Regions from separate parts of the Mesorhizobium sp. M0019 genome, predicted to be linked through region 2. Evidence: predicted binding sites of a transcription regulator. Region 2 holds the regulator's gene; the other holds the start of a gene.

Region 1 (3,999 bases), on a different contig from region 2:
CGCCGTCGCGGTCGAGGACGAGATCGGCCGGACCGAACCGGTCCTTTGCGGTGAACTGCTGGTGCCAGTAGGGATAGAGCACGGGCGGCCTGCTGACCGCATCGAGGCGTGTGCGCTCCTCATCGCCAAGCACCAGGCTTGCAGCGGCGATATTGTCTTTGAAATGCGCTTCGGTTCGTCCGCCGATCACCAGCGAACTGACAGCGGGCCGGCCGAGCAGCCAGGCAAGCGCCACCTGCGCCGCCGACACGCCGTGGTTCTTGCCGATATCGATCAGCACGTCGACGATCCGCCACAGCCGGTCCTCGTCGCGGATCGGCGGTTCCGACCAGCCGCTGAGCTGGCGGGCGGTCGGCTGGTCACGGTGGTATTTGCCGGACAGCAACCCGCCGGCAAGCGGGCTCCAGACCAGCACGCCGAGCCCCTGGTCGACCGAGATCGGCAACAATTCATACTCGGCCTCGCGCGCTTCCAGCGTGTAGTGGATCTGCTGGGTGACGAAGCGCGGCTGGTGATGATGATCGCTGATGCCAAGCCCCTTCATCACCTGCCAGCCGGAATAATTGGAACAGCCGACATAGCGGACCTTGCCCTGCGCGACCAGCGTGTCGAGCGCGGCGATGGTTTCCTCGAGCGGTGTCAGGCCATCCCACTCGTGCAGGAAATAGATGTCGATGACATCCGTCCTGAGCCGCTTAAGGCTCCTTTCGCATTCGCGGACCAAATGGTAGCGCGACAAGCCTTCATCGTTGGGGCCCTTGCCGATCCGCATGCGCGCCTTGGAGGCGATCAGCACGTCGCCCTTGCGCTTGCCGCCGAGCGCCTCGCCGATGATCTCTTCCGACACCCCGTTCGAATAGACGTTGGCGGTGTCGATGACATTGACGCCGGCATCGATGCAAAGGTCGATCATCCGACGCGCCTCGTCGAGGTCGGTCTTGCCAACCGCCGAAAACGCGCCGCCGCCGCCGAATGTCATGGTGCCCATGGTCAGGGTCGAAACCTTCAGCCCGGAACGGCCGAGAGTGCGGTATTCCATGTCGTATCCTCACGATTTATCGGGAAAGGGCGTTGCAAACGACAGCCCCTCAGTGAACCGGGCATTTGTAGGACAATTCGTTCCGCTTGTCGCCCGCCTCGCAGGGCAAGCTCGATCACATCTTGCGGATTGAACGCACAGCCAGCGCAGTAGTGGCTGCAATAAAACCGTCATTGCCGGCCTATACTAACATCGGTCCAGCGCTTCGATTTCCGGCCGCCGGGCCGGGCGGCAGAGCGCCTGACAGCGGCCGGCAAGGCCTGTAAGCGGAGCAGCGCAAATGACCGAGATAAAACAGAATTCCCCGGCCAGGGACTGGCTGGAGGCGGAACTCGCCGACACGCTCGACGAAGATTATGAGCTGGAAATCTCGGAGCCGGCGCTGTCGATGGAGATCGCCAAGATCTACAAGAATGCGCATCCGCCATCGATCGACCGCCTGCAGTATTTTCGCAATCTCATCACGCTGCAATCCGAATTGATCAAGCTACAATCCTGGGTCGCCTATCACAAGAAGAAGCTCGTCGTGGTCTTCGAGGGCCGCGACTCGGCGGGCAAGGGTGGTGTTATCAAGCGCATCACCCAGAGGCTTAATCCGCGCATCTGCCGCGTCGCAGCACTTCCGGCGCCGACCGAGCGCGAGAAGTCGCAATGGTATTTCCAGCGCTACGTTCCGCATCTGCCGGCCGGCGGCGAGATCGTGCTGTTCGACCGCTCCTGGTACAACCGCTCGGGCGTCGAGCGGGTAATGGGCTTTGCCCAGCCGGATCAGGTCGAGGAGTTCTTCCGCGACGTTCCGGATTTCGAACGCATGCTGGTCCGCTCAGGCATTACGCTTGTCAAATACTGGTTTTCGATCACGGACGAGGAGCAGCAGATGCGCTTTTTGATGCGCATCCATGACCCGATGAAGCAATGGAAACTGTCGCCGATGGACCTCCAGTCGCGCGTGCGCTGGGAGCAGTACACCAAGGCCAAGGAAGAAACGTTCGCCCGCACCAATATCCCGGAAGCCCCGTGGTTCATCGTCGAGGGCAACGACAAGAAGCGGGCACGGCTGAACTGCATCGACCATCTCCTCAAGCAGATGCCCTATGAGGAGGTGCCGCACGAAGAGATCACACTGCCGGAGCGCGTCTTCAATCCCGAATACGAGCGCCAGGTACTGCCGCGCGAACTGTATGTGCCGGAGAAGTACTGACTAAAGCGGCGAGGAGGGCGGCGCCTCCATGGCGGCGCCCTGCAACAAGCTAGGTGCGCTCGATGATGACATGCGTGGCCTTCGGCGTCGCGACCTGCTCGCTGCAGCGATAGCCGAGCTTGGGCATGTCGATGCCGGCAAAAAGGCTCTCGCCGGCGCCTAGCAGGACCGGTGAGATCGCCAGATGCATTTCGTCGATGAGCTTTTCCTTGAGATATTGCCGGATCGTAGAAACGCCACCGCCCAGCCGTACATCCTTGCCGTCAGCCACTGCTTTCGCCTTTTGCAGCGCTGAGTGGATGCCGTCGGTCACGAAATAGAAAGTCGTGCCGCCCTCCATGACAATGGGATCACGCGCATGGTGCGTGAGCACGAAGACCGGCACGTGGTAGGGTGGGTTGTCACCCCACCAGCCTTTCCAGCTGTCATCCGGCCATTCGCCGCGGATCGGCCCAAACATGTTGCGGCCGAGGATCCATGCGCCGACATTTTCGAAGCTGCGTGCCGCGAACGCCTCGTCAGTGTCCGTGGTCCCGCCATCCTTGCCGAGGACCATCTTGCGGAAGGTGCGGGTGCCGAACATCCATTCGTGCAGGGCTTCCCCGCCAACACCCAGCGGGTTCTTCAGGCCTTGGTCGGGACCGGCGCCGAAGCCGTCGATCGACAAGGTGAAAGCGCTGACGCGAAGTTTGGACATGAGAGCCTCCTCGATAACCAATTGTGAGATGCAAGCAGTTATCGGGGTAGCTTAACTGATTGCATTTTGCAAGCGGTATTTTGAATCGCCGGCGGGGCAATCGCTTCCATGTTGGAATAACCAATCTCAATGTCGGCGCCGCCTGTCATCCGCCTGCCGGCAGCTTCTCCCTGTATAGTGACGGGGAGAAGGGGCTGGCCGCAACGTCGATGTTTTTGCAACGCTGGAGATTGGTGAAATCTTTTACGAACGCGTCTTTCTCCCTGCCACTTTACGGGGAGAAATGCCCGGCAGGGCAACGAGGGGCAGCGTAAACTTGAAGCGATGTCCTGCGGCGTTCCATGTCGCGCTTTGGACGAACGAACACTGCTCGATGCAGACGCTACAAAGGCGCATCACCCCTTGAGCATCGCCGCCACTTCGGGCGCAAAGTAGGTGAGAATCCCGTCGCAGCCGGCGCGCTTGAAGGCGAGCAGCGATTCCAGCATCGCCTTTTCGCCATCGATCCAGCCATTGGCGGCGGCGGCCTTGATCATCGAATATTCGCCCGAGACCTGATAGGCGAAGGTCGGCATCTGCAACTCGTCCTTCAGCCGCCGGATGATGTCGAGATAGGGCAGGCCGGGCTTGACCATCAGCATGTCGGCGCCCTCGGCGAGATCCTGCTCGGCCTCGCGCACCGCTTCGTCGGAATTGGCGTGGTCGATGTAATAGGTCTTCTTGTCGCCCTTGAGCAGGCCGGCGGTGCCGACCGCCTCACGATAGGGGCCGTAAAAGGCGGATGCGAACTTGGTCGCATAGGACATGATCGCCACATCCTGAAATCCATTGGCGTCGAGCGCATCGCGGATGGCACCGATCCGGCCGTCCATCATGTCCGAGGGGGCAATGATGTCGGCCCCCGCCGCCGCCTGGATGACTGCCGCCGCCGTCACCTGCTCCACCGTTTCATCATTGACGATAATGCCCTCGCGCAAGATGCCGTCATGGCCATGGGAGGTGAAAGGGTCAAGCGCGGCGTCGGTGATGATGCCGATCTCCGGCACCGCGTGCTTGATGGCG
Region 2 (3,999 bases):
TGACCGATGTCGACATCCTCATCGCTCCACAGCCGCCGCAAAGCCAGGAATTCGGTGATGATGGCGCTTTGCGTCGTCGCCGCCGGCATCGGGCTTGCCTGGCTGGCGCTCATTCTCGGCGCACTGGTCTATAAGGGCACAGCCGGGCTTTCGCTCGCGGTCTTCACCGAGATGACGCCACCACCGGGCGAGGCCGGCGGCCTGCTCAATGCCATCGCGGGCAGCCTGCTGATGACGATCATCGCCGTTGTCGTCGGCACGCCGATCGGCGTGCTGGCGGGAACCTACATGGCCGAGTATGGACGCTTTTCGCGCATCACCACCGTCGTCCGCTTCATCAACGACATCCTGTTGTCGGCGCCGTCGATCATCATCGGCTTGTTTGTCTATGAGCTGATGGTGCGGCCAATGGGACATTTCTCGGCCATTGCCGGCGCCGTTGCGCTTGCCATCCTGGTCATTCCGGTGGTCGTGCGCACCACTGAAGACATGCTCAACCTGGTGCCGAACGCGTTGCGTGAAGCCGGTGCCGCGATCGGCGCGCCACGCTGGGTGGTGATCCGTTCGGTCGCCTACCGCGCCGCATTGTCCGGCATCGTCACCGGCATATTGCTGGCGATAGCACGCATTTCCGGCGAGACGGCGCCGCTGCTCTTCACCGCGCTCAACAACCAGTTCTGGAGCAGCAATATCAACGCGCCGATGGCCAGCCTGCCGGTGACCATCTTCCAGTTCGCTCTCAGCCCTTACGAGGAATGGCAGCAACTGGCGTGGACCGGCGCACTCATAATCACCCTGACGGTTCTGGGCTTGAGCATCCTCGCCCGCAGCCTTACCGGACGCAGAGAGGACAGATGACACAGATGTTGTCCCCAGACATGACGATGGCCGAAACGGTCGTCGAGAAGACGAAGATCGAGGTCAAGAATCTCAACTTCTACTACGGCCAGAGCAAGGCGCTGAAGGACATCAGCCTGTCACTGCCTGAGCGCAGTGTCACGGCCTTCATCGGCCCTTCGGGGTGCGGGAAATCGACGCTGCTGCGTGTGTTCAACCGCATCTATGAGCTCTACCCAAAACAGACGGCCGAGGGCCAGGTGCTGCTCGACGGCAAGAACATTCTCGACCGGTCGCAGGATCTCAACCTCCTCAGGACCAAGATCGGCATGGTGTTCCAGAAGCCGACGCCGTTCCCGATGTCGATCTACGAGAACATCGCCTTCGGCGTCAGGCTCTACGAGAACCTCGGCAAGTCCGAGATGGACGGCCGCGTCGAACAGGCGTTGAAGCGCGCCGCGCTGTGGAGCGAGGTCAAGGACAAGCTCAACGCCAGCGGCTTGAGCCTGTCCGGCGGCCAGCAGCAGCGGCTCTGTATCGCCCGCACCGTGGCCGTGAAGCCGGAAGTCATTCTGCTCGACGAACCGGCTTCGGCCCTCGACCCGCTGTCGACTGCCAAGATCGAGGAACTGATCGACGAATTGCAAGCCGACTATACGATCGTCATCGTCACCCACAACATGCAGCAGGCGGCGCGCGTGTCGCGCCAGACCGCCTTCATGTATCTGGGTGAACTGGTCGAGTTCGACCGGACCGAGAAGATCTTCACGTCGCCCCGCGAGAAGCGCACGCAGGACTACATCACTGGCCGCTTCGGCTGAGCCGTTCCGATCATGCATATGAGGACAGGACCATGGGCGAACACACAGTCGCTTCTTTCGACGAGGATCTCGAGCAGATCAGCAAGCTGATCCGCGACATGGCCGACCTCGCCGGTTCGATGGTCGGCGGGGCGACCAAGGCCCTGTTGAATTCCGACAACGTGCTGGCGCAACGCGTCGTTTCCGACGACGCCATCATGGATGCGCGTCAACGCGAACTGGACGACCGCGCCATCACCCTGATCGCCAAACGCCAGCCGATGGCCCACGATCTTCGCCATGTGGTCGGAGCGATCCGCATGGCGGGCGACCTCGAACGCATCGGCGACCTTGCCAAGAATATCGCCAAGCGCGTGAGTGCGGTCGGCCTCAGCGCTACGCCGCGGGACCTGTCGCATTCCATCGACGCGATGGCGCAGCTGGTTCTCATCCAGGTGCAGGGTGTCATCGAGGAATATGCTGCAGGCGATGCGGCCGCGTTGGCCAAGCTGCGTGCCGCCGACGAGCGCATCGACGTCAAATACACGTCCGTGTTCCGCGAGCTGTTGACCTACATGATGGAAGATCCGCGCAACATCACCGCTTGCACGCACCTGCTGTTCTGCGCCAAGAATCTGGAGCGGATCGGCGACCATGTCACCAACATCGCCGAAAATGCGTATTATGTGCTGACCGGCGAGCAATTGCCGGTCAATCGTCCGAAGCAGGACGAAACGACAATGTCCGCACCGGTGACATGATGGGGGTGCCCAGCCGATGATCGCACCACGCATAATGGTGGTGGAGGACGAGGAGCCATTGGGTGTGCTGCTCCGCTACAATCTCGAATCCGAAGGCTACCAGGTCGAGGTGGTGACACGCGGCGACGAAGCCGAGATCCGTTTGCAGGAGAATGTGCCCGACCTTTTGGTGCTCGACTGGATGATACCAGCGGTTTCCGGCATCGAGCTCTGTCGTCGGTTGCGGGTGCGCCCCGAAACCGAGCGGCTGCCGATCATCATGCTGACCGCGCGCGGCGAGGAGAGCGACCGGGTGCGCGGGCTTTCGACCGGCGCCGACGACTATCTGGTCAAACCGTTTTCGACACCGGAATTCATGGCCAGGGTCAAGGCGCTGCTGCGGCGCGCCAAGCCGGAAGTGCTGTCCAGCGTGCTGAAGGTCGGCGACATCGTGCTCGATCGCGAATCGCACAGGGTCTATCGCAAGAAGAGCGAAATCAGGCTCGGGCCGACCGAATTCCGGCTGCTCGAGTTCATGATGCGGCATCCGGGCCGTGTCTTCTCGCGCAGCCAGTTACTCGATAATGTCTGGGGCGAGACAATCTACATCGACGAACGCACCGTCGACGTGCATGTCGGGCGGCTGCGCAAAGCCGTCAACAACGGCCGGATGCCGGATGTCATCCGCACCATCCGCGGTGCCGGCTATGCGATCAGGGAAGATTGACCCGCCTGGTCAGGCTACGTTCTTTCTGACGCTGGGCCTCATTTGCGCGCCCGGCGCGAAAATCTCCTGGTCGACGAAGCTTAGCGCCCGCATCGCGCAGCCTTCGCGGATCAGCGGCAATTCGTTCGGCTCTGTATCGAAGGAGATCGAGCCCGAATGCTGGCCGCCGGCGGTCTGGGCGATTGCCTTCCGCAAGGCCGGCTCGATCAGATCGAAGGCGGCGGCACTGGCGCCGACCATCGCGACCGGTGCCGGATCGATCAGCGCGAACAGCGAGCCGAGACCGAAACCCAGCGCTTCGCCGGCCTTGCGGTAGGCCTCGCGTTCCGGCCCATCTTTCTCGCGCGCCCGGGCCGCCAGTGCTCGCATGTCGGCGTCGCTGACGTCGGCGATCGGTTCGCTTTCTTCGCTCATCTGCCTGGCGTTGCGCCAGATGGCGTAGTTGCCGGCATAGGCCTCGATGCAGCCGCGCCGCCCGCAACGGCAGAGCGCGCCGCCCGGACGATGGATCATGTGGCCAAATTCGCCACCCGAGGAATGCGTCCCGGTGAACAGTTCGCCCTTCAGCACCAGCCCCATGCCGATGCCATGCGAAAGCAGGATGGCGATGAAGTCGTCGCGATAGCGATCCGGATTGCGCCAGCGCAAAGCCACCGCCATCATGTTGCAGTCGTTCTCCACCGTTGCCGGGATGCCGAATTCGTCCTCCAGCATGTCGGCAAAGGCGATGTCGGTCTGCGGCGTGATCGGCGACCACAGCATGGCGCGTGCAGGGGAGTCGGTAATGCCCTGAATCGCCAGGGCGATGCGGGCGACACTGCGGACGTCAAGGTCTGGATCCTGCAGCCGGCGCCGGACGATGGCCATGCATTCACGGATCAGCTCGTCGCGCGGC

What was found. Region 2 encodes PhoB, which activates phosphate uptake and scavenging genes when phosphate is short. Its sites were predicted from a motif close to TGTCATNNANCTGTCAT; they were not measured.
Region 1: the regulator PhoB is predicted to act here: its motif matches at 1,197-1,213, upstream of ppk2 (polyphosphate kinase 2).

What each region holds. Positions count from the first base shown of each region.
Region 1 is NZ_JAMYVK010000007.1:36,216-40,214, forward strand. Features, by position in the region: gene NKK47_RS07440 (aldo/keto reductase) at 1-1,039, opposite strand, end outside; gene ppk2 (polyphosphate kinase 2) at 1,320-2,240, shown strand; gene NKK47_RS07450 (dihydrofolate reductase family protein) at 2,290-2,937, opposite strand; gene hemB (porphobilinogen synthase) at 3,333-3,999, opposite strand, start outside.
Region 2 is NZ_JAMYVK010000001.1:330,460-334,458, forward strand. Features, by position in the region: gene pstC (phosphate ABC transporter permease subunit PstC) at 1-3, shown strand, start outside; gene pstA (phosphate ABC transporter permease PstA) at 7-858, shown strand; gene pstB (phosphate ABC transporter ATP-binding protein PstB) at 855-1,658, shown strand; gene phoU (phosphate signaling complex protein PhoU) at 1,691-2,398, shown strand; gene phoB (phosphate regulon transcriptional regulator PhoB) at 2,415-3,104, shown strand; gene NKK47_RS01665 (ROK family protein) at 3,114-3,999, opposite strand, start outside.